2 regions of the Bacillus thuringiensis genome follow, and region 2 is predicted to be linked to the other one. Evidence: a T-box and tRNA genes for the amino acid it is inferred to sense, from the RefSeq annotation. Region 2 holds a T-box; the other holds one or more tRNA genes.

Region 1 (8,177 bases), 1.3 Mb from region 2:
ATAAAACCCCAATTAATTGTATAAAAGGGAATCATTATCCTCAAAAAATTTATTTTTATATTGATTTCATATTACATTTATGTGAATACACCCACTATATTATATCTTTATACTATAATAAAATTACAACTATACAACTAGAGGAGGTCTCTATTCCATGAATATGAAAGCTACTGCTTTAACAGCAACTACTGTAGCGATTGCTTCTTTACTTCCTTCTATGGGTGAAACAAATGTACAAAAAGCAAACGCTGAACAATTATCTAATATTAAAACTGGGTATGTCAAAGTCGATCAAGTAGCATTACATACAAAAGATAACGTAAAAAGCACATCAATTGATACAATTCGCTTTAATACAAAAGTGAACATCCTTGAAACAACTAATGGTTGGTATAAAGTATCTGTTCATAATAAAGTAGGTTATGTACAAAAAGATGCTATTTTACTAAAAAACAAACTTCAATCTAATGATCAATACATCGTCAATGCTAATGCATTAAACGTTCGCTCTGAACCTAATTTAGAATCTTCCATTTTAGATGTATTACCAAATGGCAAGTTCATTACCGTTCAAGAAGATCAAGGCGAATGGTATAAAATATCACACAATGGCCAAACAGGTTACGTACAAAAAGCATTCGTTTCTAATGGTTCACAGCCCTTAGTAAAAGGAATCACCGTTCAAAATAATACAAAATATACTGTTGCAACACCTAATCTGAATGTACGTAGCAACACTAGTACAAGTAGCGCTCTACTCGGTTCATTACAAAACGGTACACAAGTACAAGTAGTAGAAACTGTAGGAACTTGGTATAAAATTCGTTTTGGCACAGGATACGGATATGTAGCAAAACACTATGTAGTACAAAATCAACCACAAGCTAAAACAGAGCAACCTTCATCTATTCCAGCTGCTTTCAAATTCCCTGCTCAAGGAAGAATTAGCTCAACCTTTGATATACGCTGGGAACAAATGCATTATGGTATAGATATTGCCGCTCCAGGGAACGTCTCTATCCAAGCTGCTGCTGCAGGTAAAGTTGTGAAATCTTATTATTCAGCTAGCTATGGAAATGTTGTGTTCATTGCGCATCAAATCAATGGGAAATTATATACAACTGTTTATGCCCATATGAAGGATCGCACTGTACAAACTGGTGATCAAGTACAAACTGGACAATTAGTAGGTCATATGGGAAACACAGGTCATTCATACGGGCAACATCTTCATTTTGAATTACATAATGGAGAATGGAATTTTGAAAAAACAAATGCAGTAAATCCACTGCCATATTTAGTTAGGTAAATTGTATGCCACGCAATATACCTCTTATAATTGAATACGTAGCCTTTTTAGGTTTAATCTGTTGTTTAATCATTTACAATACAAACATTGTATTTTTATCTATTATTATTGCTTTTGTTGCATTAGAAATTATGATGGAATCATTTCAAGTACAACTAAAACAAAAAATTGCCCATATTTATAATGCTATTTTTCTTTTGAGTGCTCTCATAACAAATATAATTAGTAATGGCTTTTATTTATCTACTGTATTTCCAGTATTCTTTATGGCTGTTTTGTTATTTGTAGCTAGATATATTAATGTCCCTTATAACCAAAAACAAAAACAAGAAGCTTAGAAAGAGGAGACACTGTGTACCAATCTTTCAAAGATACTCCAATAAAATACATATTGAATTTGTATGAAAAAGCTAATACTTTTTTTGGTATACAAGGAAGTTACACTGCACAACTTCTCCTATATGGAATGTTGTTTCTTGTCTTAATCACTTTCTCCTTGTTTTACTAACAAAAAAGGATCTCACATAAACCGGAGATCCTTTTTAATTTATATTAATTTTTCATATCGAAAATATTGTTTATCCACAAGCATATTTTTCATAAATAAAGCTCAAATTATATTTTTTCTCTAAGCTCATTCGTTGTTCATCATCGCACCAATAGAAAAGAATATCATGAATCGTTGCGTAACGCTTATTTTTAAGAAATAGCCTAAAGAATGATGGTAAACAATCATGTAATTGTATAAATATATAATTGCGTAGTGTTTCTTCTTTATATTCAATGCCCTTACAAATATACAGTAACTCTTCACAATAATATGCATGCTGTGGAACTTGTATCATTTCGAAAAATGGCACATAAGATAGTAGCTTTCCAATAAAATGACCATATCGATCCATTACTCCTATCGTCATATGCTCCATCATTTCTTTCATCACATATAAATAATCATCTACATGAGTTGTCTTTAACGGGTCTAAGCGATCGGAAATTTGAGATAATACAGCTCTTTGACATGCTAAAACTGCCTGACTAGGCCCATAATATGATAGGAAATCTGTACACTTGCGATATTTCCGTAATAAATCATGTGTATATAAATCATATACAAAAGTATTACAATACATTGCTAAACTCATCATATCACTATTTAATTGCTCTTTTGATAATGATTTTGCTCTCTTGCACATATAAAAGAATGTAAATTCCAATACTTCTTTATGAGATAATAAATGTTTACAATCTGTTATACATTTTTCATTAAATTTAACTCTATCCCAAATTTTAATATCTCTATCTGTCAATTCGCCGATACGATATTTAATAATTAAATAGTTTAAAGCAACTGATTGCGTCAAAAGATCCCATGTTTCATATTCCAATGAAGTATGAACAAACTCAGCTAATCCTTGTGCTATCATAAAAGCATTTGCTTCTTCATACCAACCAATCTCTTGGCATAAGCGAAGAATACGCACTAAAGTTGGAATTTCATCTTTATGAAACTGCGGTAAATTCTTTACTTTATTCATGCCATATACAATAAATGCGGCTAAATTTTCTTCTTTATAAAATTCTTTCTCTTTCCATACTAATATAGTTCGTTCTTTCCCCTCACCTTTTGGGTGACAAGGTACAAGCAAAGAAAATAATTCAGCGAAATTATTTGGTTCTATATATGTATCTGTAACCAAATTCCAATTTGGATCGCCCTGTACAGCCTTCATATAATTCCCCTTCCCTTTCATCTATGTAGGAAATATTAAGTTATTATCGCACCATTAAAAATTAATATTGTTATATTCAAAATCTCTCATAATACTTATATCTATCAGTATATCATCTTTTCTCTTATTAAAAATTAAGAATAACAAATTTTAAAAAACTGTCGAAATTATTAACCATATACTTATTATATAATGTCTCAGATACATCACGCTAACATATTAGTTTAATCCATATATGCTAGAATAATGCATCTGAATTTTATATATAGTTTAGCTCTTTATGAGTAACCATTAAAATCTCGGTTAATTAAAGTTTCAATTTACTCTGTACGCTCTGAAATTTCGCTCAAGGCAAATCCAGCTTGATCATCTGCCGATTCCCTTATAGCTAAATCTCCTAGTGCTAACATACCAATAAGCTGACCACTATCAACTACTGGTAACCGTCTAATTTGATACTGTGCCATTAGCTCTGTAGCTTTTTCAATAGGATCATTTGGAGAAACTGAGATAATATTTGTTGTCATTACATTTGTAATTTTATTAGATCCAGGATGTTTTTCAGCAATCCCTCGAACAACTAAATCTCGATCAGTAACAAGCCCAACAACTTGCTCATTTTCAACAACAGGAATTAATCCAACCGATTCTTCCTTCATTTTTACAGCTGCCTCATATACATTGTCTAGCGGTGTACAATGTACAATATGGGTACTCATTAAGTCTCTAACTCGTGTCATTATTTATTTCCTCCTTTTTATACATACCATAGCTTTTCCAAAATCCCTTTATTTATTTCTGGAAAGTAACATGATAAAAAGGATCAACAAAATAAAAAAGAGCCAGCATAATGCTGACTCTTTTTTTTATGACCCGTACGGGATTCGAACCCGTGTTACCGCCGTGAAAGGGCGGTGTCTTAACCACTTGACCAACGGGCCATGGCTCCGCAGGTAGGACTCGAACCTACGACCGATCGGTTAACAGCCGATAGCTCTACCACTGAGCTACTGCGGAATAATATATGGTGGGCCTAAATGGACTCGAACCATCGACCTCACGCTTATCAGGCGTGCGCTCTAACCAGCTGAGCTATAGGCCCATATACTTTACAGGGGCAGTAGGAATCGAACCCACACTGGAGGTTTTGGAGACCTCAGTTCTACCTTTAAACTATGCCCCTAAATGATGCCGGCTAGAGGACTTGAACCCCCAACCTACTGATTACAAGTCAGTTGCTCTACCAATTGAGCTAAGCCGGCATAAAAAAAATGGTGGCTCGGGACGGAATCGAACCGCCGACACGAGGATTTTCAGTCCTCTGCTCTACCGACTGAGCTACCGAGCCAACATAAATGGCGGTCCCGACCGGGGTCGAACCGGCGATCTCCTGCGTGACAGGCAGGCATGTTAACCACTACACCACGGGACCATTTGGTTGCGGGGACAGGATTTGAACCTGCGACCTTCGGGTTATGAGCCCGACGAGCTACCGTGCTGCTCCACCCCGCGACAATATGAAATTAAAAAATGGAGGAGGTAGAGGGATTCGAACCCCCGCGCGACTCTCGCCGCCTGTCGGTTTTCAAGACCGATCCCTTCAGCCGAACTTGGGTATACCTCCATGAAGGAAAAAATAAATATTTTATTATTATATGTCTAAATCATAAAAAAAATGGAGGAGGTAGAGGGATTCGAACCCCCGCGCGATTCTCACCGCCTGTCGGTTTTCAAGACCGATCCCTTCAGCCGAACTTGGGTATACCTCCGAGACATATATTAAATAAAGTGGAGCCTAGCGGGATCGAACCGCTGACCTCCTGCGTGCAAGGCAGGCGCTCTCCCAGCTGAGCTAAGGCCCCATGTTTTTTTGAATATCGGGAAGACAGGATTTGAACCTGCGACCCCCTGGTCCCAAACCAGGTGCTCTACCAAGCTGAGCCACTTCCCGTTAATAAAAGCGCGCCCGAGAGGAGTCGAACCCCTAACCTCTTGATCCGTAGTCAAACGCTCTATCCAATTGAGCTACGGGCGCATATGGTGCCGAGGGCGGGGGTCGAACCCGCACGGTGGTCACCCACCGCAGGATTTTAAGTCCTGTGCGTCTGCCTGTTCCGCCACCCCGGCATGTCATATTGAAAATTGGAGCGGAAGACGGGATTCGAACCCGCGACCCCAACCTTGGCAAGGTTGTATTCTACCACTGAACTACTTCCGCAAGACATGTATGAGTTATTTTATTAAAAGTGCGGGTGAAGGGAGTCGAACCCCCACGCCAAAGGCGCTAGATCCTAAGTCTAGTGCGTCTGCCAATTCCGCCACACCCGCATGTTTTATTAAAAATGGTGAGCCATGAAGGATTCGAACCTTCGACCCTCTGATTAAAAGTCAGATGCTCTACCAACTGAGCTAATGGCTCTTAATGGCTGGGCTAGCTGGATTCGAACCAGCGCATGACGGAGTCAAAGTCCGTTGCCTTACCGCTTGGCTATAGCCCATTAATTAAGAATGGTGGAGGGGGGCAGATTCGAACTGCCGAACCCGAAGGAGCGGATTTACAGTCCGCCGCGTTTAGCCACTTCGCTACCCCTCCGACATATATGGTGGAGGATGACGGGATCGAACCGCCGACCCCCTGCTTGTAAGGCAGGTGCTCTCCCAGCTGAGCTAATCCTCCATTTTGCCTGGCAACGTCCTACTCTCACAGGGACAAGGTCCCAACTACCATCGGCGCTAGAGAGCTTAACTTCCGTGTTCGGTATGGGAACGGGTGTGACCTCTCTGCCATCATTACCAGACATTATTCTTTTGAGACAATCATTATTATAACTTATTTACTTTAAAAGTCAACAAGTTTTTTATGTTCTCTCAAAACTAGATAACATTTGCTTCATATTATATGGTTAAGTCCTCGATCTATTAGTATTCGTCAGCTCCACATGTCACCATGCTTCCACCTCGAACCTATCAACCTGATCATCTTTCAGGGATCTTACTAGCTTACGCTATGGGAAATCTCATCTTGAGGGGGGCTTCATGCTTAGATGCTTTCAGCACTTATCCCTTCCGCACATAGCTACCCAGCTATGCCCTTGGCAGAACAACTGGTACACCAGCGGTGCGTCCATCCCGGTCCTCTCGTACTAAGGACAGCTCCTCTCAAATTTCCTACGCCCACGACGGATAGGGACCGAACTGTCTCACGACGTTCTGAACCCAGCTCGCGTACCGCTTTAATGGGCGAACAGCCCAACCCTTGGGACCGACTACAGCCCCAGGATGCGATGAGCCGACATCGAGGTGCCAAACCTCCCCGTCGATGTGGACTCTTGGGGGAGATAAGCCTGTTATCCCCGGGGTAGCTTTTATCCGTTGAGCGATGGCCCTTCCATGCGGAACCACCGGATCACTAAGCCCGACTTTCGTCCCTGCTCGACTTGTAGGTCTCGCAGTCAAGCTCCCTTATGCCTTTGCACTCTACGAATGATTTCCAACCATTCTGAGGGAACCTTTGGGCGCCTCCGTTACACTTTAGGAGGCGACCGCCCCAGTCAAACTGCCCACCTGACACTGTCTCCCGGGTCGATAAGACCCGTAGGTTAGAATTTCAATACAGTCAGGGCGGTATCCCACCAGCGCCTCCACCGAAGCTAGCGCTCCGGTTTCAATGGCTCCCGCCTATCCTGTACAAACTGTACCAAAATTCAATATCAGGCTACAGTAAAGCTCCACGGGGTCTTTCCGTCCTGTCGCGGGTAACCTGCATCTTCACAGGTACTATAATTTCACCGAGTCTCTGGTTGAGACAGTGCCCAAATCGTTACACCTTTCGTGCGGGTCGGAACTTACCCGACAAGGAATTTCGCTACCTTAGGACCGTTATAGTTACGGCCGCCGTTTACTGGGGCTTCAGTTCAGAGCTTCGCTTACGCTAACCCCTCTCCTTAACCTTCCAGCACCGGGCAGGTGTCACCCCCTATACTTCGCCTTACGGCTTCGCAGAGAGCTGTGTTTTTGCTAAACAGTCGCTTGGGCCTATTCACTGCGGCTTTCCGTTAAGAAAGCACCCCTTCTCCCGAAGTTACGGGGTCATTTTGCCGAGTTCCTTAACCAGAGTTCTCTCGCACACCTTAGGATTCTCTCCTCGCCTACCTGTGTCGGTTTGCGGTACAGGCACCTTTTATCTCGCTAGAAGCTTTTCTTGGCAGCGGGGAATCAAAGACTTCGCTCCATAAGGAGCTTCCCCATCACAGCTCAGCCTTCACGATAAGCGGATTTGCCTACTTATCAGCCTAACTGCTTGGACGTGCACAACCAATCGCACGCTTCTTCTATCCTTCTGCGTCCCTCCATTGCTCAAACGATAAAGAGGTGGTACAGGAATATCAACCTGTTGTCCATCGCCTACGCCTGTCGGCCTCGGCTTAGGTCCTGACTAACCCTGAGCGGACGAGCCTTCCTCAGGAAACCTTAGGCATTCGGTGGACGGGATTCTCACCCGTCTTTCGCTACTCATACCGGCATTCTCACTTCTAAGCGCTCCACCAGTCCTTCCGGTCTGACTTCACTGCACTTAGAACGCTCCCCTACCATTGATACCATTGGTATCAATTCGCAGCTTCGGTGGTGTATTTAGCCCCGGTACATTTTCGGCGCAGAGTCACTCGACTAGTGAGCTATTACGCACTCTTTAAATGGTGGCTGCTTCTAAGCCAACATCCTAGTTGTCTAAGCAACTCCACATCCTTTTCCACTTAATACACACTTTGGGACCTTAGCTGGCGATCTGGGCTGTTTCCCTCTTGACTACGGATCTTATCACTCGCAGTCTGACTCCTAAGGATAAGTCATTGGCATTCGGAGTTTGACTGAATTCGGTAATCCGATGAGGACCCCTAGTTCAATCAGTGCTCTACCTCCAAGACTCTTACACTTAAGGCTAGCCCTAAAGCTATTTCGGGGAGAACCAGCTATCTCCAGGTTCGATTGGAATTTCTCCGCTACCCACACCTCATCCCCGCACTTTTCAACGTGCGTGGGTTCGGGCCTCCATTCAGTGTTACCTGAACTTCACCCTGGACATGGGTAGATCACCTGGTTTCGGGTCTACGACCACGTACTAAACGCCCTATTCA
Region 2 (13,190 bases):
AGAAACAGGCCCTTACGTACAGTACACACATGCACGTGCTTGCTCTATTTTAAGAAAAGAAAGTGTAGAATTTGAAACATGTACGTTTGCTTTAAAAGACGATCATAGCTGGAGTGTCGTAAAATTACTAAACAAATTCCCACAAGTAATTGAAGCAGCTTTCAATAAAAATGAGCCATCGATTATTTCGAAATATGTATTAGATGTAGCACAATCGTTCAATAAATATTACGGTAATGTTCGTATATTAGAAGAGAACGGAGAGAAAGACAGTAGACTGGCATTAGTGTATGCTGTGACAGTTGTATTAAAAGAAGGATTACGTCTACTTGGGGTGGATGCTCCTGAGGAGATGTAAAACAAATAGGTATACGTATCGTAGTAGATATGTATGCCTATTTATTTTCATAGAAAATGTGAAAGCAGAAGTTTTATTTTATTAAATCTAAACTTTTCTAGAGTTGTTTCAGGTGTAGGAATGTCCGTATTAAATGGAGAATTGTAATGTCATATATAAAAAGGAGGCGTTGAACTTGGAAACGTACGATTGGAACAGTAAACTAACGTATTTAAAAAACACAAGAGATTTAGATTACAACGACGATTATGTCCGCTTTTTAGTAAATATGGTTTGGAAGATTACTAAGCCCGTACATATTGTTGATTACGGTTGTGGGTATGGTTATTTAGGCTTATTATTAATGCCTTTACTTCCAAAAGGATCAAAGTATACAGGCATTGATAGTGGAGAAACATTATTAGCTGAAGCGAGAGAGTTGTTTCGTTTACTTCCGTACGAGTCAGAATTTCTGGAGGGAGATGCTATAGAAATTGAATTGAACGATACATACGATATAGCAATTTGTCATGCCTTCTTATTACATATGAGTTCACCAAAAACGATGCTACAAAAAATGATTCATTCAGTTAAAAGTGGCGGGAAAATAATCTGTTTTGAACCACATTGGATATCAAATATGTCTTCATACACTTTGGATGGAGAGAACCAATCGGAATTTATCCAGCTAGGCATTTTGCAGAATTTATTTGAAAGTGACACGCAGAGGAGTGGAAAAGATGGAAATATTGGTATGAAAATACCGATGTATTTAAGTGAATTAGGTGTGAAAAATATTGAGTGTAGAGTAAGTGATAAAGTGAACTTTTTAGATTCTAATATGCACCATAATGATAAACAAAGTTTGTATCATTCATTAAAAGAAGAGGGGATTGCAGGGAATCCAGGTGATAAGCAGCAATTTATAGAACGTTTAATAGACAGAGGATTAACATATGATAATGCGCTAACTCAATATGAAGCTGAACTACGATTTTATAAAATATTTCATGTGCATTCTTCTTTAGTGTATGCTCCGAATATGAAAATTACATTTGGTGATATAGTATGTTAAAAGATATGATATATAAGAATTGTTGTTTAATGTCGATAAATCGATATTCGACATATAATCGCTGATATATGTTAAGAATCGGTCGATATAATTTGAAAATCGCCGATAAAATGAAAGAATCGCTGATATATTTGAATTATCGCCAATATAATTTTATGTACTGATTTCAGCTTCTACAAGATAAAAACCGCATGTTACGTCATTCCATATAATTAAACAAAATACGGAGAAAAACAATCATTTTTACTATATTTTGTTATAAATTTGAATAATATTAATTAATACCATCCATTATAAGAGATTTTAGTTGAATACATACTATATGGTGTGTAAAATCTAAGCAAGTAGCAGTTTAAATATAAATTCGAGGTGAATGCATGCTAGATTTTAAGCAGTTAGAAGCGTGTTTGAAAGATAAGAGATTTGTAGACGGATTACAGGAAATAAATAATGAAATTGCATATATAAAAGAAACGAATACTTTATCCTATGTGAAGAAGTGGCTTGCTAATATTCCTTCGCATAAGGAGTTTGACATATTAATTCGTCTTACTGATGAAGGGCTTATGCACCAATACAGTTCATTCCTCATTCGCTACGCTTATAAAAAATTCCCAAATATGAGAACGCTCTCTTTATATTGTGATGAGTTAATTGATGAGCGGAAAATTCTTGAAGCAGAGCAGCTGTTAAAAGAAACTTTAGAAGAGAGTAATAAAGAAGAAATAGATGCCGATTTTTTAGCGAAAACATATTTTACGTTAGTACGATGTCTTTTAGAAATGAAAAGAAATGAAGAAGCGCTAATGTATATGCAAAAAGCAGAGGAGTACAGTACGCGCGTAGTGTTTGATAAATGGGGCTACGTTTATATGCATACAGGCGAATGGGAGAAAGCGGAAGAACAATTTATTGCTGGCATGCAGCATGAAGATTGTGAAGAGTTATCTACCTATTTATTATCACAATTGTATGCAAATAAAGGAGAACAAAAACGTGCGATACAGTTAATTAATGATGCGATTGTAAAGTTCCCACAAGTACCATATTTTCATTTTGAGAAGGTAAAGTATTTATTAGATTTAGAGCAATATGAAGAGATGTTAGCGGTAATAGATAACATAAATACTCAGCTGCCATATCATGCTTATAACACTTACTTTGTACATTTACGTGCAGAAGCGCTGTACAAAATGAATAAATTTGCAGATTTACAAAAGCTATTAAAAGAAGAAAAGAGTTTAAAAGAATCTTTATATCATAATTTAGAAAAAAATCCGGATGGAAAAAAGGTTCACTTGCCGATAGTTCCTATTGTACAAAAGGATAATTATTGTGTTCCGACAAGTTTAGAGATGATGTTGCGTATATGGGGAGAGACACGTACACAAGATGAAATAGCAGAGTTTATTTTTGATATGACAGGATCGAAGTTTTCAGATACTGTTTCTTATTTAGAAGAATTAGGTTATGAATATCGTTATTTTAAAGGGAATGAAGAGAATTATAAGAGACTGATTGATGAAGGAATTCCTGTTTTATTAAGTATAGATATTGAGCATGCTTCACACGTACAAGTTCTATCTGGATATGATGATACATTGCAAGCTTTCTATGTTCAAGATCCAAACTTTATAGAACCAGTTCTTGTGGAATATAGTAAATTACAAGAAAAATATCGTTATACAGGCTGTTTAGCAATCACGTTTGTTCCGAAAGAAAAGAAGGCGCAACTAGCGTTTCTAAGTGAGGAAGAAAATCGTTATTTTAAATCTATTTTTTCTCTTACGGATCATTTAGATGAACAGGATAAAGAGGGAATTAGTAACTTAGTACAATTTTTAAAAGAAACGAGCGATAATCCAAATACGTGGTTATATACGATAAAGCACTTAGATGTTGAAGTAGATAAAGAATTTATTTTATATTGTATCGATAAGTTAAAGGAAAAGTTTCCGAACTCGGACTTTGTTAAATTGCATGGTGCACAGTGTTTTATTCGTCTTCAGGAAGTAGAGAAAGCGGAGCAAATGCTGACAAGCGTTGAGAAGAAAAATAATCGTGCTTTATATCATTTAATAAACGGAAGATATGCTTTTGAGCAGGAAAGTTATATAGAAGCGATTTCAAGCTTTCGTTCATCGTTACAATTAGACGCAGATCAGCCTATTGCTTGGAGTTTTCTCGCTTTATCCTATATGTATATTGATCAATCTGAAAAAGCATTGCAATATTCACAAGTTGCGTTAGAGCGCAGTCCTGAAAGGTTCACTTTAACGAATCACGGTTTAATATTAATAGATTTAGAAAGATATGAAGAAGCATATGAAATCTTTAATGACTTGTTAAAAGAGTATAAATATGAAGCACATGTATGGTATGAACGAGCGAGATGTGCACATCAACTAGGGAAATTATATTTAGCAATAAAAGGGCTTAAAGTAGCGATTCATTTGGATAGTAATGCACCTTACATTTATACGAAACTTTCGGAAATATACGAATCTGATTTGAAGGATGAGGAAAGTACGAAAGAAATTTTATTAAACGGTATTGAGAACTGTGATGATAAAGCACCTCTTTACGTAAAATTAGGTGACTATCATTTTCAAAATGATAGCTTGGAAGAAGCAGAAGTATTGTATAAGCGTGCTTTAGAAGAAAACGATGAGGATGTTTATTCTCACTTCGGACTTACACAAGTGTATATGGCAAGAGAACAATACAAGGAAGCAAAAGAATACATTCTTGGTCTTGAGAAGCAAATTGAAAAGAGCCAAGATTTCCTCATGAATGCAGGAATGGTTTTATGGGATGCTGAACTTGAACTTGGTGGAAATGAAGAAGGGTTTAAAGTAGCGCTATCTAAGTTAGAAAATGGTATAAAGAAAAGCGATTATAATGTAGCAAGTGCGTTAGATGAATATGTGAATCGAATTAAAGGAACGGAATTTGTACAACGAGGTATAGCGTTTTTAAGAACTTTACACAAAGAAAGAAATGAAGTAAGTGAGTACGGTTGTTATGCAGGTATTTTATATGAATCTATTGGACAGTACGGCCAAGCGATGAAAAGATATAATAAGGAGATAGAACAAAAGGAAACGGCATTACCGTATTACCGAATTGGTGAAACACTTATGGCATTAGGGCAATTGACGGAAGCAAAACAAGCGTATGAAACATGTTTAGAGCTTGATGGAAATTTCGTAGGTGTACATTTACAGCTTGCGGAAATATACGAAAAAGAAGAAAACCGTTCTAAAGAACAAAGTCATATGGTTCAGGCGATGAAGGAAGAGCCGTTGCATATTAATATGGAATATTTGGCACAGCTTTCAGTAGATATGAATCTTCAGGAAGAATTGCTGACTGAACTAGAACAATTAGAGGAAGAAGTACCTGAAATATGGCGTTTAGATGCGATTGCATATGTGTACGGAGCGATGAATGAAATAGATAAAGAACAAGCACAGATTGAATACGCACTACAATTAGATGGTGAGCATATAGAAGTTCTATATCATTATGCAAAAGTATTAGTGAAAAAAAGAAATGTAAAAGCAATTGAAGTTGCAATGAAAGTAATACAAAAAGATTTTGATAATGAACGTATATTTGATGTTTATGTAAAAGCAGTAGAGCAACATAAAAAATTGTCTAACATACGAGATTTTCTTCATACGTTAAAGGTGAAAAAAGTAGAAAGAAGTACAGCATTCATGTATGCTGCAGCTGCGGTTACGGAAATATGGATTGAACGCCAGCTGCATGAACAGCCGAAACGATCTATCATTACGAGAGCTTTTTATCGTATGAAAAATCGTGCGAAAGAAATTTCAATGGTTACTATGATAATTGATTTATATGAAATCTCTTTAAAGTTAAATCCGAAAAATAGTATGGCAGCACAGCGATTTGCGCTATTTTATGAGAATGTAGAGATGAATAAAGAAGCGATAGAGATTCTGCACACGTCACTAGAAAATAAATGGGATTATGAAGTAGCGAAGCAACTTGTAAATCTTTTCGTTGAGTGCGAGGAAGAAGATATGTTAAGAGATGCTTTGGAATTAACGAAGCAAATGGTTCGAGAACTACCAGATGATTATGATACTCTTCTTCTGCAAGCACAAGTATTCTTTAAAGCAGGGGAAGAAAGAAAAGCAGAAAAGATTACCTTACAATTAACGGAGCAAACACCGTTCGTAAGTAGAGCATTTCTTGCTTTAGGAGAAATGTACCAAAGTCAAGAAAGGTTTGAAGAGGCAATTCAAGTATTAGAAAATGCTTCTATACATCATCGAAATGAAACAGTAATTCTTCTTTCTTTAGCGTCTTCATATCATGGGGCCGGCCAAACACTAAAGGCAGAAAAAATAGCAAATGAAGTATTAACAATGGATGCAAGTGATTTGTTAGCAAGATATGATCGTGCTTGTTATTTAGCACAGTTAAATAGAAATGAAGAGGCGAAGGAAGAGCTTGAAATTGTCCTTCGTGAGGATGAATCGGGATTCTTTGCTGAACTTATTGAGGATGATGAAAATTTAGCAGCATTGCGAGAATTTGAAAAGTAATTGTATAAGAATAGGGGATAAGGATAAGAATATATTTTGAATTAGTTGACAATTAGTTGTCAAATGGCATAAAATAACTTTTAATAAAGTATACAAATCTGAAGACGAGAAAGAGTAAAATAGTGAACTGTTCTCCAGAGAGCCGGTATATTGCTGAAAGCCGGTGGGCAGACGTTATTTGAAAATCATCTCCGAGGAGCCGAGGCTGAAAGTGAGTAAGCCCGGACGGATGTCTACCGTTACAAAGAACACGTATGATAGTACGTTGCTAAGCGCTATTAGTGAAAAGCTAATAGAATTAGGGTGGTAACGCGGGTAAACCCGTCCCTACTTCATAGGGGCGGGTTTTTTGTGTGCTTTTAAAACATTCAAAGGAGTGATTGTAGATGAAGAAAGTAGATGTAAAAGAGTCAGCTGTAGGGAGAGAAACACGTATTCGTAAGCAGTGGAACGAACAAAGCATTTTTGAACAATCAATTCAGAATCGAGAAGGCGCACAATCGTTTGTGTTTTATGAAGGACCACCAACGGCGAACGGTTTACCACACGTCGGCCATGCACTTGGTCGGGCAATTAAAGATTTAGTAGCAAGATATAAAACGATGGCTGGTTATAAAGTAGTAAGAAAAGCAGGATGGGATACACACGGTTTACCTGTAGAACTAGGTGTTGAGAAGCAACTTGGTATTTCTGGTAAACATGAGATCGAAGAATATGGCATTGAACCATTTATTCAAAAGTGTAAAGAGAGTGTTTTCACATATGAAAAGCAGTGGCGTGAATTCACTGAAAGTATTGGTTATTGGGTAGATATGGATGATCCATATGTAACTTTAGAGAATCCATATATTGAAAGTGTATGGCATATTTTGGGGACGATCCATGAAAAAGGATTGTTATATAAAGGACATAGAGTTTCACCATACTGCCCAAGCTGCCAAACTTCATTGAGCTCACATGAGGTTGCACAAGGGTATAAAACAGTAAAAGATTTAAGTGCAACTGTGAAGTTTAAAGTGAAAGATAGTGAAAATGAGTATTTCTTAGGCTGGACAACAACGCCTTGGACACTTCCAGCAAACGTAGCGCTTGCTGTACATCCAAATATGGAATATGTTAAAGCAAAACAAGAAGGTCATGTATACATTGTTGCGAAAGAACGTGTACAAGAAGTATTAAAAGAAAACTATGAAGTATTATCTGTTCATAAAGGCGAAGAATTATTAAACATATCTTATACAGCGCCATTTCCGATGAAAGAAGTTACAAATGGTTACCGCGTTATCGCAGCAGAGTTTGTAACGGCAGATAGTGGTACAGGACTTGTTCATATTGCTCCAGCATATGGAGAGGACGATTATAGAGTTGTTCAAAGTGAAGGATTGTCATTCTTGCACGTTGTAGATGAAAAAGGTGAGTATACAGAAGCGGTACCATTTTTGAAAGGTAAATTTGTAAAAGATTGTGACGTTGACATTGTTCGTTATTTAGCTAAGGAAGGTTTACTGTATCATAAAGAAAAATATGAACATAGCTATCCGCATTGCTGGCGTTGTGATTCACCACTACTTTATTATGCAGGAGAAAGTTGGTTAATTCGAACAACTGCAATTAAAGATACCTTTTTACAAAATAATGATTCTGTTACTTGGTATCCGGATCATATGAAACATGGACGTTTTGGTAAGTTTTTAGAAAATATGGTGGACTGGAATATTAGCCGAAATAGATATTGGGGAACGCCATTAAACGTATGGGAATGTGAAAGTTGTGATCATCAGTTTGCGCCGAAAAGCATTGCCGAATTAAGAAAGCATAGTACGAAAGAAACACCGGAAGATTTAGAATTGCATAAGCCTTATGTAGATGAAGTTCAAGTCTGCTGCGAAAAATGCGGAGGCACAATGAATCGTACACCAGAAGTAATTGATGTTTGGTTTGATAGTGGTTCCATGCCATTTGCACAATATCATTACCCATTTGAAAATAAAGAGTTATTTGAAAAGCAGTTTCCAGCTGATGTTATTGCAGAAGGAATTGATCAAACACGCGGCTGGTTTTATAGTTTATTAGCAGTCTCAGCACTGTATACAGGAAAAGTACCGTATAAACGAGTGTTATCACTAGGGCATGTTTTAGATGAAGAAGGGCAGAAAATGTCTAAAAGTAAAGGGAATGCACTAGATCCAGTTGATTTAGTAGATAAGTTTGGTGCAGATGCGCTAAGATGGGCTTTACTTGTTGATAGTGCTCCGTGGAATGCGAAGCGTTTTTCTGAAAGAACCGTACTGGAAGCGAAATCTAAATTTGTAGATACATTAGTCAATGTGTATAGCTTCTACGTTTTATATGCAAATTTAGATGAGTATAACCCGAAAGAAACGTATGATGTAAAGCGTACGAAATTGGATGAATGGGTATTATCAAGATTGCATAGTACAACGAAAAAAGTGAGAACAGCACTTGATGATTATCAATTTACGAATGCAGCTCGTGAAATTGCAGCACTTGTAGATGAAGTGAGTAACTGGTATGTAAGACGCTCACGTAATCGTTTCTGGGAATCTGGTATGAACGCTGAAAAAGCTGCTGCGTATGAGACACTTCATGAAGTACTTGTAACAATTAGTAAATTAATTGCACCATTCACACCGTTTGTCGCGGAAGACATTCATCTTAATTTAGAAGGAAGTAGTGTTCATTTAGCTGATTATCCAGTTGTAAATGAATCACTACTTCAGCCGAAATTAGAAGCGGAAATGGATGCTGTTTTACAAGTTGTTGAACTTGGAAGAAGTAACCGTAATCAGCATTCTTTAAAAGTAAAACAGCCGCTAGCAGAACTTGTATTACTTGAGCATAACGAGAATGATATGGATTGGGAATCTTATCGTGATATCGTTATGGATGAGTTAAATGTAAAAGCGTTCCATGTTGAACTCGATGAAACAAAATACACATCATATCAATTGAAGCTCAATTTTAAAACAGCAGGGCCGAAATTCGGTAAAAATGTGAATGCAGTGAATGGTTGGCTAAAACAATTATCACAAGAAGATGTACAAAACTTTGTATCAACAGAAAGAGCAGTTTACGAAGCAACACCAGGAGAAGAAGTAGTTGTAACTGCTGAAGATGTGTTAGTTGAAAAAGTTGCAAAATCAGGATTCTCTAATACGACTAACGGACAATATACGGTTATGTTAGATACGAATGTAACGGAAGAATTGTTACAAGAAGGAGTAGCGCGTGAATTCATTCGTGCGGTTCAAGAATATCGTAAACAGTTGAATTTACCAGTTAATTTACGAGTCGATGTTATTCTCGATACAGAAGAAGAACTACAACGAACGTTAACGAACCATAAAGATTTATTGGAAGAAAACTTACTCGTTAAACAATTTACATTTGGTCACTTAACGAACGAAGACGATGAACTTTCTTTAGGTGAAACAAAACTTAGAATTAAATTAAGTGCAGCTAATTAAAGGAAAAAGGAAGTTGGAATGATTCCAACTTCCTTTTTCGTATGGAGGTAAATTAACTAGCTAATTTCCTCATAATCCATTCAATAGGTCCTCTAGAAAATTTCTTTCTCCATAATACGCTAAACAAAATACTGAAAATGAAAAATACAGTAGCAAATAATAAAACGAAAAGTAGTGTTTGATGTTCCATTCTATTGAATAGAATTAATGTCCCAATCCCGATAAATACATGACTTACATAATGAGTTAATGTTAATTGACCTGTTTGTATAATGGAAGTAACAAACCAATTATTTTCATATTTTTCAGTGATATAGAGGCAAAGTATTAATATAGCAATAGCGGATCCTGTAGCTGATAAAATATATAATATATTTGGTAAAATGGGTCCTGTATTAAACAAAAATGTAGCAGCTTCTTTGCCAATGTGTGGAATGAAGTAGTATGTGAGCCCTTTTGATAAAAGTTCTATCAGTATGGTGAATGTAATACCGAGCAAGAGCAACCTATCTCTAATCTTTTTATTATGAAGATCTAATCTGCCAATTATCATACCGATTAAGAAGAACGAAAACCATGGGAAAAAAGGGTGATAACCATTAAAGAATAAATTGCGAAGAAAACCGTTTATTGTCCAGAAGTCTACATAGTTTATAAATGGAGTAGGGCCTCCCCAACCTTCGAAAGTATTGAAAGTAAGCTGAAGAGATTGTGCCAAGAGTAGGATAATAATAGATAACAAGAGTAATGCTTTTTTTCGGACTGTAATGAGTAATGCAGCAACGAAAAGGTAAACACCGTAGTAGTGTAATATATCCCCAGTCCACTCCATTACGTATAAAAATAATCCTAAAATAAATAAGAATAGTGCCCGTTTCCAGATGATTTTTCGGCTATTAGAAATTTTTATTTTTTCATTGCTAGCAACAGATGATCTAGTCATTAAAGATATGCCAATTCCAGCAAGTATAACAAACAAGGCAGAAGCTCTACCTTCAAAAAGTGACATGAAAGTTATTAAAAATGGGGGACCATTTCCTTCTGCACCTGTTATCACCATAAAATTAACAAGCAGCATACCAAACATCGCCAAGGCCCTAGCAAAGTCTAAGCCGATAATTCGTTTTTTAGTATTCAATTCAATCCCTTCTTTCAAAAATACTGTTTACAGCTTCCATCCATATTTGTCTATAATCTATATCCACATGTAACATCATAAAATTCCCGACATTATCAAGCACTAATGCTAACATATGAGCTTTTGAAACTAGATTTTTATTTTCAATCAATTGAAGCTCATTTGCTTTTGTAAGGAGGGATTCAAATCCTTGTAAATATTCTGTTTGCACAGTTAGTAATCGATCTTTGTACATATCATTTCTTGAAGATAGTAATACATATTCTTGCAACACACGATTAAAATAAGGATCGTTCTGCTGTTCATCAATTATTTTGAATCCAATTTCAATGCATTTCTCAATAAAATTTTCTTTCGTAAACTCTTCTGTATGGAAGAAGGAAGAAAACTGCATCGCAGCACATAATTCTGTGAAAATACATTCGATTAATGCATCTTTAGATTTAAAGTAATAATAAATGGACGGTTTAGCAATTCCGACTTCTTCAGCAATCATTGAATAAGTCGTTTTGGTAATACCATGTCCGGCAAACAGTCGATAGCTTGCTTCCATAATTGAAGAGAGTGTTTCTTCACTTTTGCTCATAATAAAGCCTCCTAAAAAAAGGTTATATAAATCGTATCATTCATTAATATTTTTTTCAACCTACCGTTAGGTAAAAAGTAGCCTATTTTTTACAAAGTCATTTAAAAAGTTTAAGAGTTAAGGAATTGCTTTAGAAATATATTTCTAAAGTATTGTGTTCACTTTACACATAAATATTGAGAAAATTTCACTTACCCTAAATGAAAAGGTAATAGAAGTGTTTATAGAGAATTACTCGTAGATTCAATTTTTATCCCCCCATTTTGTGGGGAATGATTGCCTAGTGGTAATGGGATAAGGTTGAGCTACTTTATTAGGGGGAGTGGTTCTATGTTTAATAAAAAAATGGTGGCAATGGCAATGACTGTACCGTTAGTAATGGGGACGATTTCTACGGTTTCGGCATTGGAAAAACAACAGCAAGTAAAGTTAGAAGCTTATTCGCCACAGAAAAAAGCAACTGAATATTTAAAAGAAAATGCTGCGCAGTATGGATTGAAAACAGACCTTTCAGACTTGCAATATATTTCTACAACAGAAACGTCAGTAGCTTCATATGTTAGGTTCCAACAAGTTGTTAATGGTGCACCTGTATTTTCAAAACAAATAACAGTTACGCTTAACGGAGAGGGAAAGGGAGTACTCGCTGTTTCTGATTATCAGCCTGTTACAGGTGTGAAGGAAGTAACGACAAAAATTAGTGAAAAAGATGCAATACAAAAATCAATGGCGTATGTTGGAGAAGCAAGTGAGCAAAATTTATGGGCTCCTACAGATAAAGAGTTCGGATATATTGTTGAAGAAGGAATTGCTCGTCCAGTATATAAAGTTGTAGTCCATTCTAATAATCCATTTGGTGCATGGGAAACATTTATTGATGCAGAAAATGGAAAGTTAATTAAAAAGGTTGATATAAACCGAAAAGCTGAAGGGTCAGGAAAAGTATTTTTACCTAACCCAGTCGTATCTAGCGGTAGTAAAGTAGGCTTAAAAGATAATAACGATGCAGATTCAACAGCTCTAACGAACCAACTGAAAACTGTTACGTTAAAAGGTTTAGATGGAACAGGATTTTTAATTGGAGAATATGTAACGATTTCTTCAAAAGCGAAAACAAAATCTACGAATTTACAATTTAACTATACACGCGCAAATGATAGCTTTGAAGATGTTATGTCGTACTATCATATCGACACATTGCAACGTTACATTCAAAGTCTAGGTTTTAAAAATATTAATAACCGTTCGATAAAAGTGAATGTTAATGGTACAACTGATGATAACTCATTCTATTCTCCATCAACAAAAGCTTTAACTTTCGGTACTGGCGGTGTTGATGATGCAGAAGATGCTGGTATTATCGCACATGAATATGGGCATTCGATTCAAGATAACCAAGTTCCTGGCTTTGGTAGTTCAGCAGAAGGTGGAGCGATGGGAGAAGGATTTGGCGACTTCTTAGGTGCTACATATGAAGATGCAGTATCGACTACTGGATATGGTAAAGCATGTGTTGGAGAATGGGATGCGACAGCTTATTCTAGTTCAGATCCAACATGCTTACGCCGATTAGATACGAATAAAGTATATCCGAAAGATATAACGAATGAAGTGCATGATGATGGTGAAATTTGGGCTCAAGGTCAATACGAAATGGCACAAGCTTTTGGCCGTGATGTAGCAACAAAAATCATTTTACAATCACACTGGTCATTAACACCAAACTCTAAATTCAGTGATGGAGCAAAAGCGATTAAGCAAGCGGATGCTCTTTTATATGGTGGACAACATGCTGCTGATATCGATCGCATTTGGGCAGCGAGAGGCATTAGTACGAATTAATATAAAAAGTCGTGGCATTAAGCCACGACTTTTTAATTTGCTTACGAACTGGTACTAGTAAATAAAGCTATATCAATGATAGTGTGAATATATCCGGATCACATTTACTTTTTAGCTTCTTTAAAAACAAAATGCTCTTTAAAT

What was found. A T-box is a leader RNA that pairs with one kind of tRNA and senses whether it is charged. The one in region 2 lies ahead of ileS (isoleucine--tRNA ligase), so its partner is inferred to be a tRNA-Ile.
Region 1: it has a tRNA-Ile gene. The T-box ahead of ileS (isoleucine--tRNA ligase) is inferred to sense a tRNA for this amino acid. The anticodon was not compared.

Annotation. Positions count from the first base shown of each region.
Region 1 is NZ_CP012099.1:743,425-751,601, reverse strand. It holds gene AC241_RS03880 (SH3 domain-containing protein) at 158-1,312, shown strand; gene AC241_RS03875 (hypothetical protein) at 1,318-1,650, shown strand; gene AC241_RS03865 (DUF3965 domain-containing protein) at 1,891-3,042, opposite strand; gene AC241_RS03860 (CBS domain-containing protein) at 3,363-3,782, opposite strand; tRNA gene AC241_RS03855 (tRNA-Glu) at 3,912-3,983, opposite strand; tRNA gene AC241_RS03850 (tRNA-Asn) at 3,985-4,059, opposite strand; tRNA gene AC241_RS03845 (tRNA-Ile) at 4,068-4,144, opposite strand; tRNA gene AC241_RS03840 (tRNA-Trp) at 4,155-4,225, opposite strand; tRNA gene AC241_RS03835 (tRNA-Thr) at 4,232-4,304, opposite strand; tRNA gene AC241_RS03830 (tRNA-Phe) at 4,315-4,390, opposite strand; tRNA gene AC241_RS03825 (tRNA-Asp) at 4,399-4,474, opposite strand; tRNA gene AC241_RS03820 (tRNA-Met) at 4,478-4,554, opposite strand; tRNA gene AC241_RS03815 (tRNA-Ser) at 4,574-4,666, opposite strand; tRNA gene AC241_RS03810 (tRNA-Ser) at 4,719-4,811, opposite strand; tRNA gene AC241_RS03805 (tRNA-Ala) at 4,832-4,904, opposite strand; tRNA gene AC241_RS03800 (tRNA-Pro) at 4,920-4,993, opposite strand; tRNA gene AC241_RS03795 (tRNA-Arg) at 5,004-5,077, opposite strand; tRNA gene AC241_RS03790 (tRNA-Leu) at 5,081-5,169, opposite strand; tRNA gene AC241_RS03785 (tRNA-Gly) at 5,186-5,260, opposite strand; tRNA gene AC241_RS03780 (tRNA-Leu) at 5,290-5,370, opposite strand; tRNA gene AC241_RS03775 (tRNA-Lys) at 5,386-5,461, opposite strand; tRNA gene AC241_RS03770 (tRNA-Gln) at 5,466-5,540, opposite strand; tRNA gene AC241_RS03765 (tRNA-Tyr) at 5,552-5,635, opposite strand; tRNA gene AC241_RS03760 (tRNA-Val) at 5,644-5,719, opposite strand; rRNA gene rrf (5S ribosomal RNA) at 5,725-5,840, opposite strand; rRNA gene AC241_RS03750 (23S ribosomal RNA) at 5,942-8,177, opposite strand, start outside.
Region 2 is NZ_CP012099.1:2,070,812-2,084,001, forward strand. It holds gene argS (arginine--tRNA ligase) at 1-358, shown strand, start outside; gene AC241_RS10865 (class I SAM-dependent methyltransferase) at 534-1,412, shown strand; gene AC241_RS10870 (bacteriocin-processing peptidase family protein) at 1,790-5,992, shown strand; T-box leader at 6,085-6,324, shown strand; gene ileS (isoleucine--tRNA ligase) at 6,379-9,480, shown strand; gene AC241_RS10880 (DUF418 domain-containing protein) at 9,533-10,618, opposite strand; gene AC241_RS10885 (TetR/AcrR family transcriptional regulator) at 10,620-11,204, opposite strand; gene AC241_RS10890 (M36 family metallopeptidase) at 11,535-13,046, shown strand; gene AC241_RS10895 (hypothetical protein) at 13,151-13,190, opposite strand, start outside.